DNA from 3 places in the Nocardioides marinisabuli genome. Region 3 is predicted to be linked to each of the others. Evidence: predicted binding sites of a transcription regulator. Region 3 holds the regulator's gene; each other region holds the start of a gene.
The links. The regulator LexA, encoded in region 3, represses DNA repair genes until DNA is damaged. The targets are predictions, from matches to a motif close to TCGAACANNTGTTCGA.
Positions count from the first base shown of each region.

Region 1: the regulator LexA is predicted to act here: its motif matches at 1,418-1,433, upstream of H0S66_RS17665 (HNH endonuclease signature motif containing protein).
Region 2: the regulator LexA is predicted to act here: its motif matches at 3,604-3,619, upstream of ruvC (crossover junction endodeoxyribonuclease RuvC).

Region 1 covers NZ_CP059163.1:3,666,446-3,671,990, reverse strand. The annotation lists gene H0S66_RS17670 (NUDIX domain-containing protein) at 1-38, opposite strand, end outside; gene H0S66_RS17665 (HNH endonuclease signature motif containing protein) at 96-1,364, opposite strand; gene H0S66_RS17660 (2-phosphosulfolactate phosphatase) at 1,487-2,254, shown strand; gene H0S66_RS17655 (phosphotransferase family protein) at 2,254-3,084, shown strand; gene H0S66_RS17650 (glycoside hydrolase family 5 protein) at 3,218-4,240, shown strand; gene H0S66_RS17645 (DUF309 domain-containing protein) at 4,237-4,677, shown strand; gene H0S66_RS17640 (GyrI-like domain-containing protein) at 4,678-5,292, opposite strand; gene H0S66_RS17635 (VOC family protein) at 5,305-5,545, opposite strand, start outside.
Region 2 covers NZ_CP059163.1:3,446,791-3,452,335, forward strand. The annotation lists gene pgsA (phosphatidylinositol phosphate synthase) at 1-179, shown strand, start outside; gene pdxS (pyridoxal 5'-phosphate synthase lyase subunit PdxS) at 200-1,117, shown strand; gene H0S66_RS16545 (hypothetical protein) at 1,283-2,065, opposite strand; gene pdxT (pyridoxal 5'-phosphate synthase glutaminase subunit PdxT) at 2,122-2,742, shown strand; gene H0S66_RS16555 (YebC/PmpR family DNA-binding transcriptional regulator) at 2,755-3,528, shown strand; gene ruvC (crossover junction endodeoxyribonuclease RuvC) at 3,644-4,201, shown strand; gene ruvA (Holliday junction branch migration protein RuvA) at 4,198-4,809, shown strand; gene ruvB (Holliday junction branch migration DNA helicase RuvB) at 4,864-5,545, shown strand, end outside.
Region 3 covers NZ_CP059163.1:2,331,524-2,337,068, reverse strand. The annotation lists gene H0S66_RS11190 (class I SAM-dependent methyltransferase) at 1-177, opposite strand, end outside; gene H0S66_RS11185 (hypothetical protein) at 131-349, opposite strand; gene H0S66_RS11180 (LysM peptidoglycan-binding domain-containing protein) at 830-1,201, opposite strand; gene lexA (transcriptional repressor LexA) at 1,537-2,271, shown strand; gene H0S66_RS11170 (alkaline phosphatase D family protein) at 2,373-4,124, shown strand; gene H0S66_RS11165 (alkaline phosphatase family protein) at 4,124-5,440, shown strand; gene H0S66_RS11160 (ATP-dependent DNA helicase) at 5,453-5,545, opposite strand, start outside.

The DNA of each region.
Region 1 (5,545 bases), 1.3 Mb from region 3:
GCGTGCGCAGTGCCTGCGCCATCGGGCGCGAGCAGCATCGCCTTCACCCGGATGAAGGAGCGGTCAACGGCCATGCCGTGACGGTAGAGGTCGGTCTAGGTCCGACGGTGGAACTCGACCTGGTTGCGCTCGACGACCCTGGTCTCGTAGGCGGGGTCGTGGGCGCGACGGTGGTGGTGACCGCAGAGCAACCGACCTCGCCCCAGGTCGGTCAGCCCGTCGTGGGACCACAAGTCCTCGTGGTGGGCGTCGCACATGCCGGCCGGTGCGTCGCAGCCGAGCGCCGTGCAGCCGCCGTCACGGACGGTCATGGCGATGCGCTGGGGACCGGAGAAGAACCGCCGCGTGCGGCCCAGGTCGAGGATCTCGCTGTCGCCACCCAGCACCGCCGGCAGCAGCCCTGCCTGGCAGGCCAGCCGACGAGCGGTCCCGGCGGAGATGCGGGAACCGGTGTCGAGGGTCGCGGCGGCGAGTGCGCCGCCGAGGGTCGCGGTGGTCATGGTGACGACCACCGCAGCGTTGACGCCGCCGCTGCGGGGCAGGTCGCGCGGGTCGAGGCGTTCGACGAGCTCGACGAACGCCCGGCCCCACCGCGACCGGGAGGGCTTGCGCACCTGCTCGGTGTCGCCTGCGTCTGCCGCGTCGGCCGCGTCGGCCCCGGACCGGTCGTCGCGACGCGGGGAGGCGTAGGCGATCAGCACCTTCTGCAGCATCTCCGCCGCGAGGGTCGGGATCGTGAAGCTGCCGCGGGTGCGGCCGTCTCCCTGGTCGCGCATCCGGAAGGACGCGGTGCGATCGGCTTCGCGCTCCTCCTCGGCCAGCTTCTCGGCCTCCCACGCCTCGCCGACCTCGGGGGCGACGACGTCGAGGATGCGGCGGCCCAGCACGCGCAGCGCCTTGGCGTCGTGGACGCGGGCGAGGCCGACCAGGGCCGCTTCGGCCTGGGCGAGGACCCCGGCGTCGAGGTCGTCGGGCAGCTCGTCGAGCGCCCGGGCCACGACCTGGGCCTGCTCGAGGTTGAGGTCGCCGGCGCCCAGGGCTCCCCGCAGCACGTCGTACCGGCTCAGTGCGGCGGCGAAGCGGGTCTGACGCACGGCGTCACGCTTGGTCGTGATCGTGGCGTTGGCCAACCAGACCGCGACCGACGGGGCTGCCGAGCGCTCCTGGACGGCCACCGTGTCGGCGTGCGCGAGCACGCGCGCCTGCAGCTCGGCGAACCGCGACTGGGCCCGCGCGAGGTCGGTCAGCAGGTCGGCCGTGCCCGACTGGCTCAGCGACCAGGTGGGTGTCTCGGCCACCTGGTCGAGGGCCGAGTGCACACGCGCGACGGCCTCGGCGAGGGGGTGCCGGGTCGTCGTGCTCATGACTTCATCCAAGCAGCCAGCACCGACAGTCCGGCCTGCTCAGAGGGCCCTCGTCGAAAACATTTTCGAGAACTTTCCGCAGCTGCCGATCGGCCCGGGGGAGTCCCGGTTAGGGTGCGGTCGTGGACGAGATCTTCGGTCAGCGCGACCATGCCGTCCGTCTCGACTGGGGTCCCGTGGGCGCTGCCGCCGCGTCCGCCGACGTGAGCGTCGTCGTCGATGTGCTGAGCTTCTCGACGTCGGTGACGATCGCCGTCGAACGCGGGATGCACGTGCTGCCGTTCGCCTGGAAGGACGCCCGCGCCGCGGCGTACGCCGAGCAGCAGGACGCCACGCTCGCGGTCGGTCGCCTCGAGGCCGCCCGTGGCGACGGCGTACCGGCGCCGTCCCTGTCGCCGGCCGGGCTGCTGACCTGCGAGCCGGTGCCGAGACTGGTGCTGCCCTCGCCGAACGGATCGACCATCTCGGCTGCGCTGCAGGGCGCCGGGACCCAGGTGCTGATCGGCTGCCTGCGCAACGCGAGCGCAGTGGGCCGACGCCTGGCTCACGAGATCACCGCAGGCCGGTCGGTCACGGTGGTCGCCGCAGGGGAGAGATGGCACCAGGACGACTCGCTGCGACCTGCTCTGGAGGACCACCTGGGCGCCGGCGCGGTGCTGAGCGTCCTGTCGGAGCTCGGGTACGACGACGAGATGAGCCCTGAGGCACGTGCGGCCGCCGCGCTGTGGACGTCGACGGTCGGCCAGCTCGCAGCGACGATGCGCGACTGTGTCGGCGGGCGCGAGCTGGCGTCCAAGGGGTTCGCCGACGACGTCACCGTGGCCGCTGACGTCGATGCCTCCCGCGTCGTGCCCGGACTTGTCGGCGACGCCTTCCGCGAGGCCGGCTGATGGAGCCGGAGCGCACCGATCAGGTGGTGGCCCTTGAGGCGGAGATGCTTCTCGGGCGGGCACTGACGCCCGTTCGGCGACTCGGCGGCGGTCAGCACGCCGTCACGGTCTTGACCGTCGACGAGGCAGGGACGCCGTACGTCGTTCGCATGTTCCCGCCCGGCGACGCAGCACCGGCACGCGAGGTCGAGGTGTCGGCCAGGCTCGAGGCGCTGGGGGACCTGGTGCCGGTCCTGGTCGAGCACGACCTGGATCGGGTGCAGCCCGTCCTCGTCAGCCTGTACCGGCCAGGCGGTCCGCCGGCACCTAGCCTTCCCTTGGAGCTGCTGGCGGTCGAGCTGGCGCGCGCGCTGGCACGCATCCACACACAGAAGGCTGAGACTCTCCGGAAGGCTCCAGGGGCGCCGCCTGCCGGGAACTCGGACCTTGCAGACCGTGCACGCTCCGAGTGGGTGTCCTTGGACACGAGCGAGCTGGTTCTCACGCACTACGACTTCTGGAGCGGCAACACACTGTGGGTGGGCGACACGCTGACCGGAGTGGTGGACTGGTCAGGCGCCAGGCAAGCACCGCGTGGCGTCGACCTGGCGTGGTGCCGTCAGGACCTGGTGCTGCTGGGGTCTGTGGAGGCCGCCGACGTGTTCCTTGCCGAGTACGAACGGCAAACACAGCACACTTGTCGTGATGTGGGTGCCTGGGACCTGCAGGCCGCCGCGCTGGCGGCCACGAGCGTCGAAGGCTGGGCAGAGAACTACAGCGGTGTCGGCCGGCCACACATCACACCGCAAGTGCTGCGACAGCGATTCGACCAGTGGGTCCACCTCCTTTAACCACTTCTCGGTGCTTTCACTGGATCGCCGATAACTTACATTATGTCAAGTAACGTGGAACTGGGTGGCTGTTGCAGACCCAACGCCCGGGCACACGACCTCCCCTGCATCGAGCCTGGCTACCGTGGCCGCCATGGACGCCGCCCGACACCTGACGCCATTGGAAGTCGGGGTCCAGTTCCACGGCACGTGGGACCACTACACCGACGACGACCGGGCGGCACTGCTGGACCGGCTGGTCGAGATGCGCGCCACGTGGGTGCGGCTCGACGTCTCGTGGGCGATGCTCCAGGGCTCCCCCGGCCCCATCGACCCAGACGCCTGGGGACCTCGGCTCGTCGACCGGGTCGTCTCGATGGCGCACGCACGGGGGCTGAGGGTGCTCGGCACGCTGTGGCTGACCCCCGCGTGGGCGGTTCCCAGCGCCGGTGAGCGCTCCGCGCCCCGCGATGCCCGTGACTACGGCGAGGCGTTCGGGTGGGCGGCAGAGCGTTGGGCGGGCAAGGTGCAGGCCTGGGAGGTCTGGAACGAGCCCAACTCCGCCGACTTCCTGGCCGGGGCGACCCCGGAGACCTACACCGACCTGCTGCGGGCGGCGTACGAGGCCACCCGGGCCCGGTCGGGCGCCGACGGCGTCCAGGTCGTCTACGGCGGCACGATGCACAACGACGTCGAGTGGATCGAGCGCACCTACCGCGCCGGGGCCACCGGGCACTTCGACGTCATGGCCACCCACCCGTACCAGGTGCCCGCGGACACCGGTCCGCTCGACGGCGACGGCACGCACCCCTGGCAGTTCGCCCACCTCGGCGCCGTCCACGATCTCATGCAGCGCTACCGCGTGGAGTCCCCGCTGTGGCTGACCGAGCTCGGATGGTCCTCGCACCCCAACACGGGCTCCGAGCCCGCCTGGGCCAAGGGCGTGACGGAGGCCGACCAGGCTGCCCACACGGTGGCGGCCCTGACGGAGACGGCACGGCGCTACCCCTTCGTCGAGAAGGTGTTCCTCTACGCGGCGCGCGCGGAGCCGGGCACTGACGACCACCAGGGCGGCTACGGGATCATGAGCACCACGATGCAGCCGAAGCCGGTCTACCACGCGCTGCGCGATTGGCTCTCCGGGCGCCCGTCCCCGACGGCTAGGGTCGACAGATGACCTCGACCGGACGCGACCGCGACGACGACGGGCGAGCTCGACAGGCTCGGCCCCGCGATGCCCTCGGACGACCGCTGCCCTACGACACCGTCGGCGTCGAGCCGGTCTCGGAGGACCCGCTGCCGCCGCTCGAGACGCTCGCCGCCGCGCGTGGGCTACTCGACGTCGGTCGACCGTTCTCCGCGCACGAGGTCCTCGAGGCCCGCTGGAAGGACTGCCCCGAGGCCGAGCGGCCGCTGTGGCAGGGCCTGGCCCAGCTCTGCGTCGGCCTCACGCACGCCCGGCGCGGCAACCCCACCGGCGCCCAGCGCCTGCTCGAGCGCGCCACCGGCCACCTGACGGCGTACGCCGGCACGGACGGGCCGACGTACGGCCTCGAGATCGACGACCTGGTCGACCGAGCACGTCACTGCATCGAGACCGCGGTCCCCGAGTAGTCAGGCGGGGCGGACGGGCTGTCGCAGGATGGTGCGCTGCCTCTCGGGCGCCGTCCGTCGCCGGTCGCTCAGGTAGATCTCGTGGTGCCTGCCCGTCATCCGCAGGCCGCGCTCGGCGATGTCGGCGTGCATCCGCTCCAGCACCTCCGCCTCCTCGTCGAACGGTCCGACGTGCAGCGTCTGCACGCACCGCCCCTCGCTCAGCGTCTCGAGGCGCACGTCGTCGAGGCGCTCCGGCCGGTCCCCCGCGCCGACCTGCTGCAACGCAGCGTCGACGAGCGCCTCGTCGATCCAGTCCGGCAGCACGAGCAGCAGGGTCCAGTGCCACCGAGCCTTGTCCCGCCTCGACGTGAACGACGCCATGTCGTCGGCCCACCACAGGCCCTCGAGCGGTGGCACGACGTAGTCGCGGCCGAGGTCGCGCTTGCTGGCGAACTTGGTCCGGTAGGCCACCGGGTAGAGCGCCGCGACCGCGCCGGTGAAGTCGGCCGAGGTGTTGGGGTCGCCGTGCCCGTCGACCGCCAGGTACGTCGCCGTCGCCACGTCGACCACCTCGAACCGGCCCCGGGGTGCCCGGTAGGTGGCGATCGTGCGCTTGAGGTCGACCTTGTCCATGCCAGCCCAGCCCTACGCCTGGCTGATGCCGGCGTCCTCGGCGCTGGTGGACAGCACGCAGAACTCGTTGCCCTCGGGGTCGCCCAGCACCACCCAGCCGCCGTCGGCCATCCCCCGACGGTCGTCGACGACGCTGGCCCCCAGCGCGACGATGCGCTCGACCTCGGCGTCGCACGTCGTCCCGACCGGGCGCAGGCACAGGTGCATCCGGTTCTTGACGGTCTTGGACTCCGGTACGCGCAGGAACTCCAGC
Region 2 (5,545 bases), 1.1 Mb from region 3:
CCACCGGCCTGGGTGCGATCTTCGGCGTGCCGGTGCTGATGTACGCCGCCCTGTGGATCCTCGCCGTGGCCAACACCGCGACCGTGGTCTACCGGGTCGACAAGGTGCGCAAGCAGGCCGTGGCGGCCGACGCCGCCGCGGGTGCCCAGGGCCCGACGCAGAATCGGTCGGCTGGGTAAACGCCCGTAGAATCGGGGGTATGACGCAGACGCCCCAGCAGCCCACCAGCGACCAGCCCACGACCGGCACCGACCGGGTCAAGCGCGGCATGGCCGAGATGCTGAAGGGCGGCGTGATCATGGACGTCGTGACCGCCGAGCAGGCGAAGATCGCCGAGGACGCCGGAGCCGTCGCGGTGATGGCCCTCGAGCGCGTGCCCGCCGACATCCGGGCCCAGGGCGGCGTCTCGCGCGCCTCCGACCCCGACATGATCGACTCGATCATCGAGGCCGTCTCGATCCCGGTCATGGCCAAGGCCCGCATCGGCCACTTCGTCGAGGCGCAGGTGCTGCAGAGCCTCGGTGTCGACTACGTCGACGAGTCCGAGGTGCTCACCCCGGCCGACTACGCCAACCACATCGACAAGTGGCAGTTCACCGTGCCCTTCGTCTGCGGTGCGACCAACCTCGGCGAGGCGCTGCGCCGCATCACCGAGGGCGCGGCGATGATCCGCTCCAAGGGCGAGGCCGGCACCGGCGACGTGTCCAACGCCGTCACCCACATGCGCACCATCCTCGGCGAGATCCGCCGGCTCTCGGCGATGTCGAAGGACGAGCTCTACGTCGCCGCCAAGGAGCTGCAGGCGCCGTACGAGCTGGTGGCCGAGGTCGCCGAGCGCGGCAGCCTGCCCGTCGTCCTCTTCACCGCCGGCGGCATCGCCACCCCCGCGGACGCCGCGATGATGATGCAGCTCGGCGCCGACGGCGTCTTCGTCGGCTCGGGCATCTTCAAGTCGGGCAACCCCGCCCAGCGCGCCGAGGCGATCGTCAAGGCCACCACCTTCCACGACGACCCGGCGATGGTCGCCAAGGTCTCGCGCGGCCTGGGCGAGGCGATGGTCGGCCTCAACGTCGACGAGATCCCCGCTCCGCACCGCCTCTCCGAGCGCGGCTGGTGACCCGGCCCGAATCTCCCGCTGACCCGGCGCAGATCTCGCGCTGACCCGGCGCAGATCTCGCGCTGAGCCGGCACAGATCTCTCCTCGACCGGTCGGTGGTGCGCCACCGACCGGTCGGTGGGTCATTTGTGACTGCTCGATGGTGCAGAAGTGACCGCTCGGCCCTCACCTGAGCTCGGGGCAGTCCAGCTGTTCGCGGTCGGCGGCGCCCAGGGCGTCGTAGTCGCCGACCAGGTCGAGGACCCGGTCCCGGGCGTCGAGGTAGGCGCGGAAGTCGTACTGGTCCTGGGCCCACCACAGCTGCGGCTCGCCGCCGTTGTCGATGGTGTACTCGCCCGACGGCTCACCCATCTGCTCCACCACGGAAGCGCGGTCGGCGCCCACCTCGAGGTCGCACCACACGCGCACCCAGCGCTGCGGGGCGTCGGGGAGCGCCCCCTCGGTGGCCTCGACGCGTGACTCGGTGCTCAGCACCCGCCACTGCGCACGGTGGTAGACCAGCTGCGCCGTCTCCGACCCGCCCTCGAAGCGGGCGGCGACCGTCGCCTTCTCGCCCGTGTCCTGGGTGGTCTCGACCTCGACCGGGACGACCTCGCGCAGCGGGTCCTCCCACAGCAGCGCGACGAACCCCGTGCACGGGTCACCGAGCTCGGCGCGGTCGAGCAGGATCGCCTCGTAGCGCAGCGCGATCGTCAGCTCCGGGTGGTGCCGCTCGCACGCCGCCTCCGCGTCCTGCGACTCGAGCGCCGCGAGCCAGGCCAGGTACGCCGCCTGCGGCTCGTCGGCGGCCTCGACCGCCGGCCCGGAGCCGGTCGGGCTGGTCGAGCCGGTCGAGGTGCTGCTCATGAGGCCACGTGGCTCGTCCTGGGACGAGGTGCCGTCGTCGCCGCAGGCGCCGGTGAGCAGTACCGCCACGGCGAGGACGCCGGTCAACCGGGAGCTGGGCATGGGTCCACTCTGCCACCGGCCCCGGACCGGTGGGGGAGGGTCCCTAGACTCCGCCCGTGCCCGCTGCGAACCCACCCACGATCGGCGTCCTGGCCCTCCAGGGCGACGTGCGCGAGCACGTCGCCGCTCTCGAGCTGCTCGGCTGCGCGACGCTGCGCGTACGCCGCCCCGAGGAGCTCGCGGCCTGCGACGCCCTGGTGCTGCCCGGGGGCGAGAGCACCACGATGGCGCGGCTGGCCCGCACCTTCGGGCTCATGGAGCCGCTGCGCGAGGCGGTCGCCGCCGGGCTGCCGGTGCTCGGCACCTGCGCCGGGATGATCCTGCTCGCCGACCGGGTCGTCGACGGCGCGGAGGGCCAGGAGACCCTCGGCGGCATCGACATGACGGTGCGGCGCAACGCCTTCGGGCGCCAGGTCGCCTCCTTCGAGGGACCGGTCGAGATGGCCGGGCTCGACGAGCCGGTGCACGGCGTCTTCATCCGCGCCCCCTGGGTCGAGGAGGTCGGCCCCGGGGTCGAGGTGCTCGCCCGTGTCGACCACGGCGAGGCCGCAGGTAGGATCGTCGCGGTCCGTGAGGGCCACCTGATGGCGACGTCGTTCCACCCCGAGGTGGGGGGCGACTCCCGGGTCCACCAGCTGCTCGTGGACCTGGTGCGGCCACGCAGCAGAGCCGAGTAGACGGGAAGACGCATGTCTGGACACTCCAAGTGGGCGACCACCAAGCACAAGAAGGCGATCGTCGACGCCAAGCGCGGCAAGATGTTCGCCAAGCTCGTCAAGAACGTCGAGGTCGCGGCCCGGATGGGCGGCGGTGACCCCACCGGCAACCCCACGCTCTACGACGCGATCCAGAAGGCCAAGAAGTCCTCGGTCCCCAACGACAACATCGACCGCGCGGTCAAGCGCGGCTCCGGCGCCGAGACCGGCGGCGCCGATTACCAGACGATCATGTACGAGGGCTACGGCCCCAGCGGCGTCGCGATGCTCATCGAGTGCCTCACCGACAACAAGAACCGGGCCGCTATGGAGGTCCGCACCGCGATGACCCGCAACGGCGGCTCGCTGGCCGACCCGGGCTCGGTCTCGTTCCTCTTCCACCGCAAGGGCGTCGTCGTGGTGGCCAAGGACCAGGAGGGCCGCACCGTCGCCGAGGACGACCTGCTCGAGGCCACCCTCGACGCCGGCGCCGAGGACGTCAACGACCTGGGGGAGTCCTTCGAGGTCGTCTCCGAGGCCACCGACCTGGTCGCCGTGCGCACCGCCCTGCAGGCCGCCGGCATCGACTACGACTCCGCCGAGGCGCAGTTCGTGCCCGACATGCAGGTGGCCCTCGACAAGGACGGCGCCGCCAAGATGTTCCGCCTCGTCGACGTCCTCGAGGACCTCGACGACGTGCAGAACCTCTACGCCAACTTCGACGTCCCCGACGTCGTGATGGCCGAGCTCGAGGACTCCGAGGACTGAGCACCCGGCCGAAGGCCGCGCGCCCCCGCGTGTCGTACGACGAGCGGCCGGGCCGGTCGCGTACCGTCGAGCCGTGCGAACAGACGTTCGACGGAGAGGTGGACCGATGCGCGTGCTGGGGATCGACCCCGGGCTGACCCGCTGCGGGATGGGCGTGGTCGACGGCTCGGTCGGGCGTCCGCTGAGCCTGGTCGACGTCAACGTGCTGCGCACCAGCAGCGACCTGCCGGTGGCCCAGCGGCTGGTGACCATCGAGAAGGGTGTCGAGGCCTGGATCGAGGAGCACCGGCCCGACGCGGTGGCCGTCGAGCGGGTCTTCGCCCGCTCCGACGTCTCGACCGTGATGGGCACCGCCCAGGCCAGCGGCATCGCCATGGTGGTCGCCGCACGCCGGGGGCTGCCGATCGCGCTGCACACCCCCAGCGAGGTCAAGGCCGCCGTCTCCGGCAGCGGCCGGGCCACCAAGCAGCAGGTGGGGGCGATGGTGACCCGCATCCTGCGCCTCGACGCCCCGCCCAAGCCCGCCGACGCCGCCGATGCGCTGGCGCTGGCCATCACCCACATCTGGCGCGGCGGCGCCCAGGCCCGCCTCGAGCAGGCCGTGGCCCGCCAGACCCGAGCCGTCCCTGCCCGCGCCGTCCCCGCCCGCGCCGTCCCCAGGAGGACCCCGTGATCGCCTACGTCCGAGGCCCCGTGGCCGCGGTGACCCTCAACAGCGCCGTGCTCGAGGTCGGCGGCGTCGGCCTCGAGCTGATGTGCACCCCCGGCACCCTGGCCACGCTCTCGCCCAAGATCGGCACCGGCCAGCAGGCCACCCTGCCGACCTCGATGGTGGTGCGCGAGGAGTCGCTGACCCTCTTCGGCTTCCTCGACGACGACGAGAAGGCCTGCTTCGAGCTGCTGCAGACCGCCTCCGGGGTGGGGCCCAAGCTGGCGCAGGCGATGCTCGCGGTGCTCGCCCCCGACGACCTGCGCCGCGCCGTGGGCGCCGAGGACGTCAAGACCCTGACCCGGGTGCCCGGCATCGGCCAGAAGGGCGCCCAGCGGATCATCCTCGAGCTCAAGGACCGCCTCGGTGCGCCGGTCGGCACTCGCGGGACCGCGGCCCCGGCGGCCAGCGCCGAGCCCTGGCGCGACCAGGTCCACCAGGGCCTCGTCGGGCTCGGCTGGTCGGCCAAGGACGCCGACCGCGCGGTCGACGAGGTGGCGCCCGAGGCGGGGCAGAGCCCCGACGTCGCGACCCTGCTGCGCTCGGCCCTGCGCATGCTCTCGAAGGCCTGATCGCTCGTGCACGAGGACCCCTACGACGAGTACGCCGCCGCGGAGGAGAGCCACCTGCGCTCCCTGACCGTGGCCGAGGCCGACGGCGACGAGCGCGCCGTCGAGGCGGCGCTGCGCCCGCGCACCCTCGACGAGGTCGTGGGCCAGCAGCGGGTGCGCGACCAGCTCGGGCTGGTGCTGGAGGCCGCGCGGATGCGCGAGCGCGCCCCCGACCACGTGCTGCTCTCGGGCCCTCCGGGCCTGGGCAAGACGACCCTGGCGATGATCATCGCCCACGAGATGAGCGTGCCGCTGCGCCTGACCAGCGGCCCGGCCATCACCCACGCCGGCGACCTGGCGGCGATCCTGTCGGGGCTCAACGAGGGCGACGTGCTCTTCATCGACGAGATCCACCGGATGTCGCGCCCCGCCGAGGAGATGCTCTACATGGCGATGGAGGACTTCCGGGTCGACGTCGTCATCGGCAAGGGCCCCGGCGCCACTGCCATCCCGCTCGAGATCCCGCCCTTCACCCTCGTCGGCGCCACCACCCGCGCCGGGCTGCTGCCGGGTCCGCTGCGCGACCGCTTCGGCTTCACCGCGCAGCTGGAGTTCTACGAGCCCCGCGACCTCGACACGATCGTGCACCGCTCGGCGGGGCTGCTCGGCGTCGAGCTGACAAGCGAGGGCTCGGCCCAGATCGCGTCCCGCTCCCGCGGCACCCCGCGCATCGCCAACCGGCTGCTGCGCCGGGTGC
Region 3 (5,545 bases):
CACCACCTCGAGCCCGGCCGCCACCAGCTGCGCCTCGACCTCGTCGCGGGCCACCGCCCGCGCGGTCGTGGCGAAGGTGGCCGACTCCATGTCGTCGCGGCCGAGCTCGTCGAGGGCAGCCTCCGGCCCCTCACGCACCAGCCGCCCGATCACCCGCGCCGCGGGGTTCGGCGCCATCACCGAGACCCGACCGCCCGGCCGCGCCGCCCGCGCCAGGACGTCGCACGTCGGCCGCGCCGGTCTCGGCCGGGCGGTAGTGCAGCACGTTGTGGCACAGCACCAGGTCGAACCCGCCGCCGGCCCCGTCTCCGGCCCCGCTCAGGTCGTCGATCGAGCCCTCGAGGGTCACCAGCCGCTCCCCGCCCCCGCCGACTCGGCGCGGCGGCGGGCCTCGGCGAGCCAGGAGGGCGCCGGTCGAGGACCGTGACGTCGTGGCCGGCGACGGCCAGGCCCAAGGCGTCGCGGCCGTCGCCCCCGCCGACGTCGAGGACCCGCAGCGCCCGCGGCTGCCCGAGGTCGGCCTGGAGCGCCTCGATCTGGCGGCGCAGCGTCTCGCGCACCACCGCGAACCGCAACCGGCCCCAGGGCGCCTCGCACCACGCCTGCCACTGCGCCAGCCTGCTCTCGAAGACGCCGTCGCTCACCACGACACCCTCCCCCACCGGACGCGGAAGACAGGGCCCGACACAGCGCGAGGGGCGGGCCCACTGCGGGCCCGCCCCTCGTCTTTCCCCTGGTTTCGCCGGCCGGGGTCGAGGCGACCGACGAAATCTGTGGGCGGCCACAGGGGCCGCCGCGCCCGGACCGCACCGCGGTCGCGGGCCGTTCCTCAGCCGGCCGGGACGACCAGGCGCTGGCCGGTGACCACCAGGCCACCGTCGAGGGAGTTCAGCTGCTGGATGCGCCCGATGACCTCGCGCACGTCGCCGGACTCGGCGCGCTCGGCGGCGATGGCCCACAGCGTGTCGCCGACGCCGACGGTGATCGTCTCAGTCGCCGGGGCGGTGCCGCTCTCGCTGGTGGCAACGGAGACGCCGGCCAGCACGACGCCCACCAGGGCGACGAGCAGCAGGCCCGCGGCCAGCACAGCGAGCCGGCCGCGGCGGGTCAGCCGCAGCGAGCCGGGCGTCGTACGGCGGGTGGCGCGGACGGCGCCGAGGCGGATCGGGGCCGGGGCGGCGGTGAGGGTCATGGTGCTCATCGGGACCTCCTGGGGAAGGGGGTGGTCGTCGTCGTGCTCGGTCAGGGAGATGTCTACGGACAGCCACCGACAGTCCCGGTCGCGATCCTGCTTCGACCAGGTGTTCGATCGAACACATGAGCGAGACTAGATCAGGTGTTCGAGCCGCGCAAGGGGTGCGGCGAACAATTGTTCGAGATCCCCGACGTCACGCCGGAGCAGCCCGTCGCCGCCTCCACGAGCGCGACACGCCCTTCGAACAGATGTTTGAAGTCGGGCCCGCGCGGCGATAGCGTGGGTCCACGACCCATCCGAGCGGACTCCCCGGCTCGGGCCTCGCGCACGAAAGGCACACGATGGCCACCAAGAACAGCGGCCCCCGCAAGCGCGGGGTCGCGGAGCTGCCCGACGGCCCTCCCGACGCGACCGGCCTGACGCCGCGCCAGATCAAGGTCCTCGCGTGCATCAAGGAGGCCATCGAGACCCGCGGCTACCCGCCGAGCATGCGCGAGATCGGCCAGGCCGTCGGCCTGACCAGCACCTCCAGCGTCTCCCACCAGCTCAAGGTGCTCGAGGAGAAGGGCTTCCTCAAGCGCGACCCGCACCGCCCGCGCGCGCTCGAGGTCTTCCTGCCCGAGCTGATGGCGCGCCGCAAGGCGATCTCCTCGGCCGACGACAGCTCGGTCGACGAGACCGACATCGGCAACACCATGCCGCAGGCCTCCTACGTGCCGGTCGTGGGCCGGATCGCCGCCGGTGGCCCGATCCTGGCCGAGGAGCGGGTCGAGGCCGTCTTCCCGCTGCCCCAGCAGCTGGTCGGCGACGGCCAGCTCTTCCTGCTCGAGGTCTCCGGCGACTCGATGATCGACGCCGCGATCTGCGACGGCGACTACGTGGTGATCCGCCAGGAGCAGACCGCCAGCAACGGCCAGATCGTCGCCGCCCTGATCGGTGAGGAGGCCACCGTCAAGACCTTCCAGCGCAAGGACGGCAAGGTCTGGCTGCTGCCCCACAACGACGCCTACGAGCCGATCGACGGCACCCACGCCTCGATCCTCGGGGTCGTCACCGCGGTGCTGCGCAGCCTCTGAGGCCCCGCACCCGCCCGTCGGGAGACCGAACCGACGGTGAACAGACGGTGCTCACACCGCCGTCCACGTCACGTGGACGGCGGTGTGTCGTTGGATGAGGCGTGACCCCACCACTGACCCCCACCACCGCCGCTGACGCCGCGAGCCCCGCCGACGCCGAGCGGGCCCGCCTCGCCGCCCTCGGACGCCGTACGGTCCTGGCCGCCAGTGCCGTCGGGGCCGGCGGCGCCGCCGTCACCGGCGCCGGCGTGCTCGCCGGCCCGCACGCGGTCGCCGCGAAGGCCCGTCACGACGTCTTCGCCCACGGTGTGGCCTCCGGCGACCCGCTGCCGCGCGCGGTGCTGATCTGGACCCGGGTCACCCCCACCAGGGCCGCCACCCCCGGCTCGGGCAAGGGCCCGCGGGTGGGCGTGCGCTGGGAGGTCGCCACCGACCGCCGCTTCCGCAACGTCGTGCGCCGGGGCCGCTTCGTCACCAGCGCCGCGCGCGACCACACCGTCAAGCTCGACGTGACGGGCCTGCAGCCCGAGACCGTCTACCACTACCGCTTCACCGCGCGCGGCCAGCGCAGCCCGGTCGGCACCACCCGCACCGCCCCCGCCAAGCGCGCCACGCCCGACAACCTGCGCTTCGGCGTGGTGTCCTGCGCCAACCTGCAGGCCGGCTGGTTCAGCGCCTACCGGCTGCTCGCCGAGCGCGACGACCTGCACGCGGTGCTGCACCTGGGCGACTACCTCTACGAGTACGCGCCCGGCCAGTACGGCATGGGCCAGGACAACGTCGACATCCGCCCGCACGACCCCGCGCGCGAGATGGTCTCGCTCTCCGACTACCGCCGCCGGCACGCGCAGTACAAGACCGACCCCGACCTGCAGGCCCTGCACGCCCGGTACGCCTGGATCGTGACCTGGGACGACCACGAGGTCACCAACGACCAGTGGAGGAAGAACGCCGAGAACCACGACGACTCCGAGGGCGACTACCTCAAGCGGCGCGCCCGCGCCCACCGCGCGTACGACGAGTGGATGCCGGTGCGCATGGACGGCACCGCCTCGCTGGGCGACGGCGCCCGGCTCTACCGCCGCCTGCGCTTCGGCGACCTGGCCGAGGTCAGCATGCTCGACCTGCGCACCTACCGCTCCCAGCAGGTCGCGACCCCGCTGGTGGACGCGGAGGTCAACGACCCGGCGCGCTCGATCACCGGCAACCGGCAGATGGAGTGGCTCAAGGACTCCCTGACCCGCGGCAACCACGCCCCGCAGTGGAAGGTGGTCGGCAACCCGGTGATGATCGCCCCGGTCACCTTCGCCGACCTGCCCAACGAGCTCGTCGACCCGGTCAACGACGTCACCGGGCTGCTGCCCCAGGACGGCTCGCCGTACAACGTCGACCAGTGGGACGGCTACACCGCCGACCGCCGCGAGGTCTTCCGCCACATCGACGACCACCAGGTCAAGGACGTGGTCTTCGTGACCGGCGACATCCACTCGGGGTGGGCCTGCGACCTGCCGATGGACACCTCGCTCTACCCGCTGCTCGGCGACTCGGTGGGCGTGGAGTTCGTGTGCTCCTCGGTGACCTCCAACAACCTCAAGGACATCACCGGCCAGCCGGCGCTGACGCCGCTGGTGGAGACCGCGATCAAGGCCAACAACCGCCACATCAAGTACCTGAACTTCGACGACCACGGCTTCTCGGTGCTCGACATCACCGCCGAGCGCACCCAGATGGACTGGTACGTCATCGGGGCCCGCGACGACCAGCAGACCACCGCCACCCACGACGCGTCGTTCCGCACCCTGGCCGGCACCGGCACGGTGCAGCGTGTGAGCACCCCCGTAGGAGACCGCTGATGTGCGACCCGACGAGCGGCCACTGCGACGCGGCCGGCCCCGCCCCCTTCGCCCGCGGCCTCGGTGAGATCCGCGCCGGTCGGCGCACGGTCCTGACCGCGGCGGCCTCGGGGCTGGCGTTCTCGACCGTGGCCGGGCTCGAGCCGGCGCTCGCGGCGCGGGCCTCGACCCGCAAGCGCGCCTACGTGCTGGTCGTCGACGGCTGCCGGCCCGAGGAGCTCGACAGCGGGCTGACGCCGAACCTGCTGGCGCTGCGCGAGGGCGGGGTGCACCACCCGCGGGCCACCTCGATGCCGGTGATGGAGACCATCCCCAACCACACGATGATGATGACCGGGGTGCGCCCCGACCGCAGCGGCGTGCCGGCCAACGCGGTCTACGACCGGGCGCTGGGCGAGATCCGCACCCTCGACCAGCCCTCCGACCTGCGCTTCCCCACCGTCATCGAGCGGCTCAACAGGCGCGGGCTGACCACCGGCACGGTGCTGAGCAAGGAGTACCTCTACGGGATCTTCGGCGAGCGGGCCACGCACCGCTGGGAGCCGTTCCCGATCGTCCCGATCTCGGGGCACGCCCCCGACGACTTCACGATGCGCGCCACCCTCGACATGATTGGTGAGTTCGACCCCCACCTGGTCTTCGTCAACCTCGGCGACGTCGACCGGCTCGGGCACACCGACCTCACCGGCCCCACCACGCTCGAGGCCGCGCGCAAGCTGGCGCTGGTCAACACCGACCGGCTCGTCGGCGACTTCGTGGCCGAGCTGAAGAGCTCGGGGCGCTGGGAGCACTCGATCGTCATCGTGCTGGCCGACCACTCGATGGACTGGTCCTACCCCGACCGGATCGTCTCGCTGCAGGGACCGCTCTCGGAGGACCCGTTCCTGGCCGACCGGTTCGTGATCGCCGACAACGGCGGTGCCGACCTGGTCTACTTCACCGGCCCGCGCTCCGAGCGCGACAAGGCCGTGCGCCGCATCCGCCGCATCGCCTCCGACGTGCCCGGGGTGCTGAAGGCCTGGGACCGCCGCGCCGACTGGCTGCGCCTGGGCCCCGAGTCCGGCGACGTCGTGGTCTTCTGCCAGGCCGGCTGGCGCTTCAGCGACCCCGACGTCTACTCCAACCCGATCCCCGGCAACCACGGCCACCCCGCCACCCGCGCGATCCCGTTCTTCATCGGCGGCGGGCACCGCGCGGTCACCCCGGGCAGGGTCTCACCGCGCCACGCCCGCACCACCGACGTCGCCCCCACCGTCGGGGCGTTCTTCGGGCTCAAGCCGCCCAGAGGCGGGTACGACGGGAAGCCGCGGCTGTAGGCGCGATGGCGCTCAGGCGTCCTTGGCGGAGGCGGCCAGGCGGGCCAGCGCCTTGCGGACCACAGCGGGGTCGGTGGTGGTCCACATCGGCGGCAGGCTGGCCTT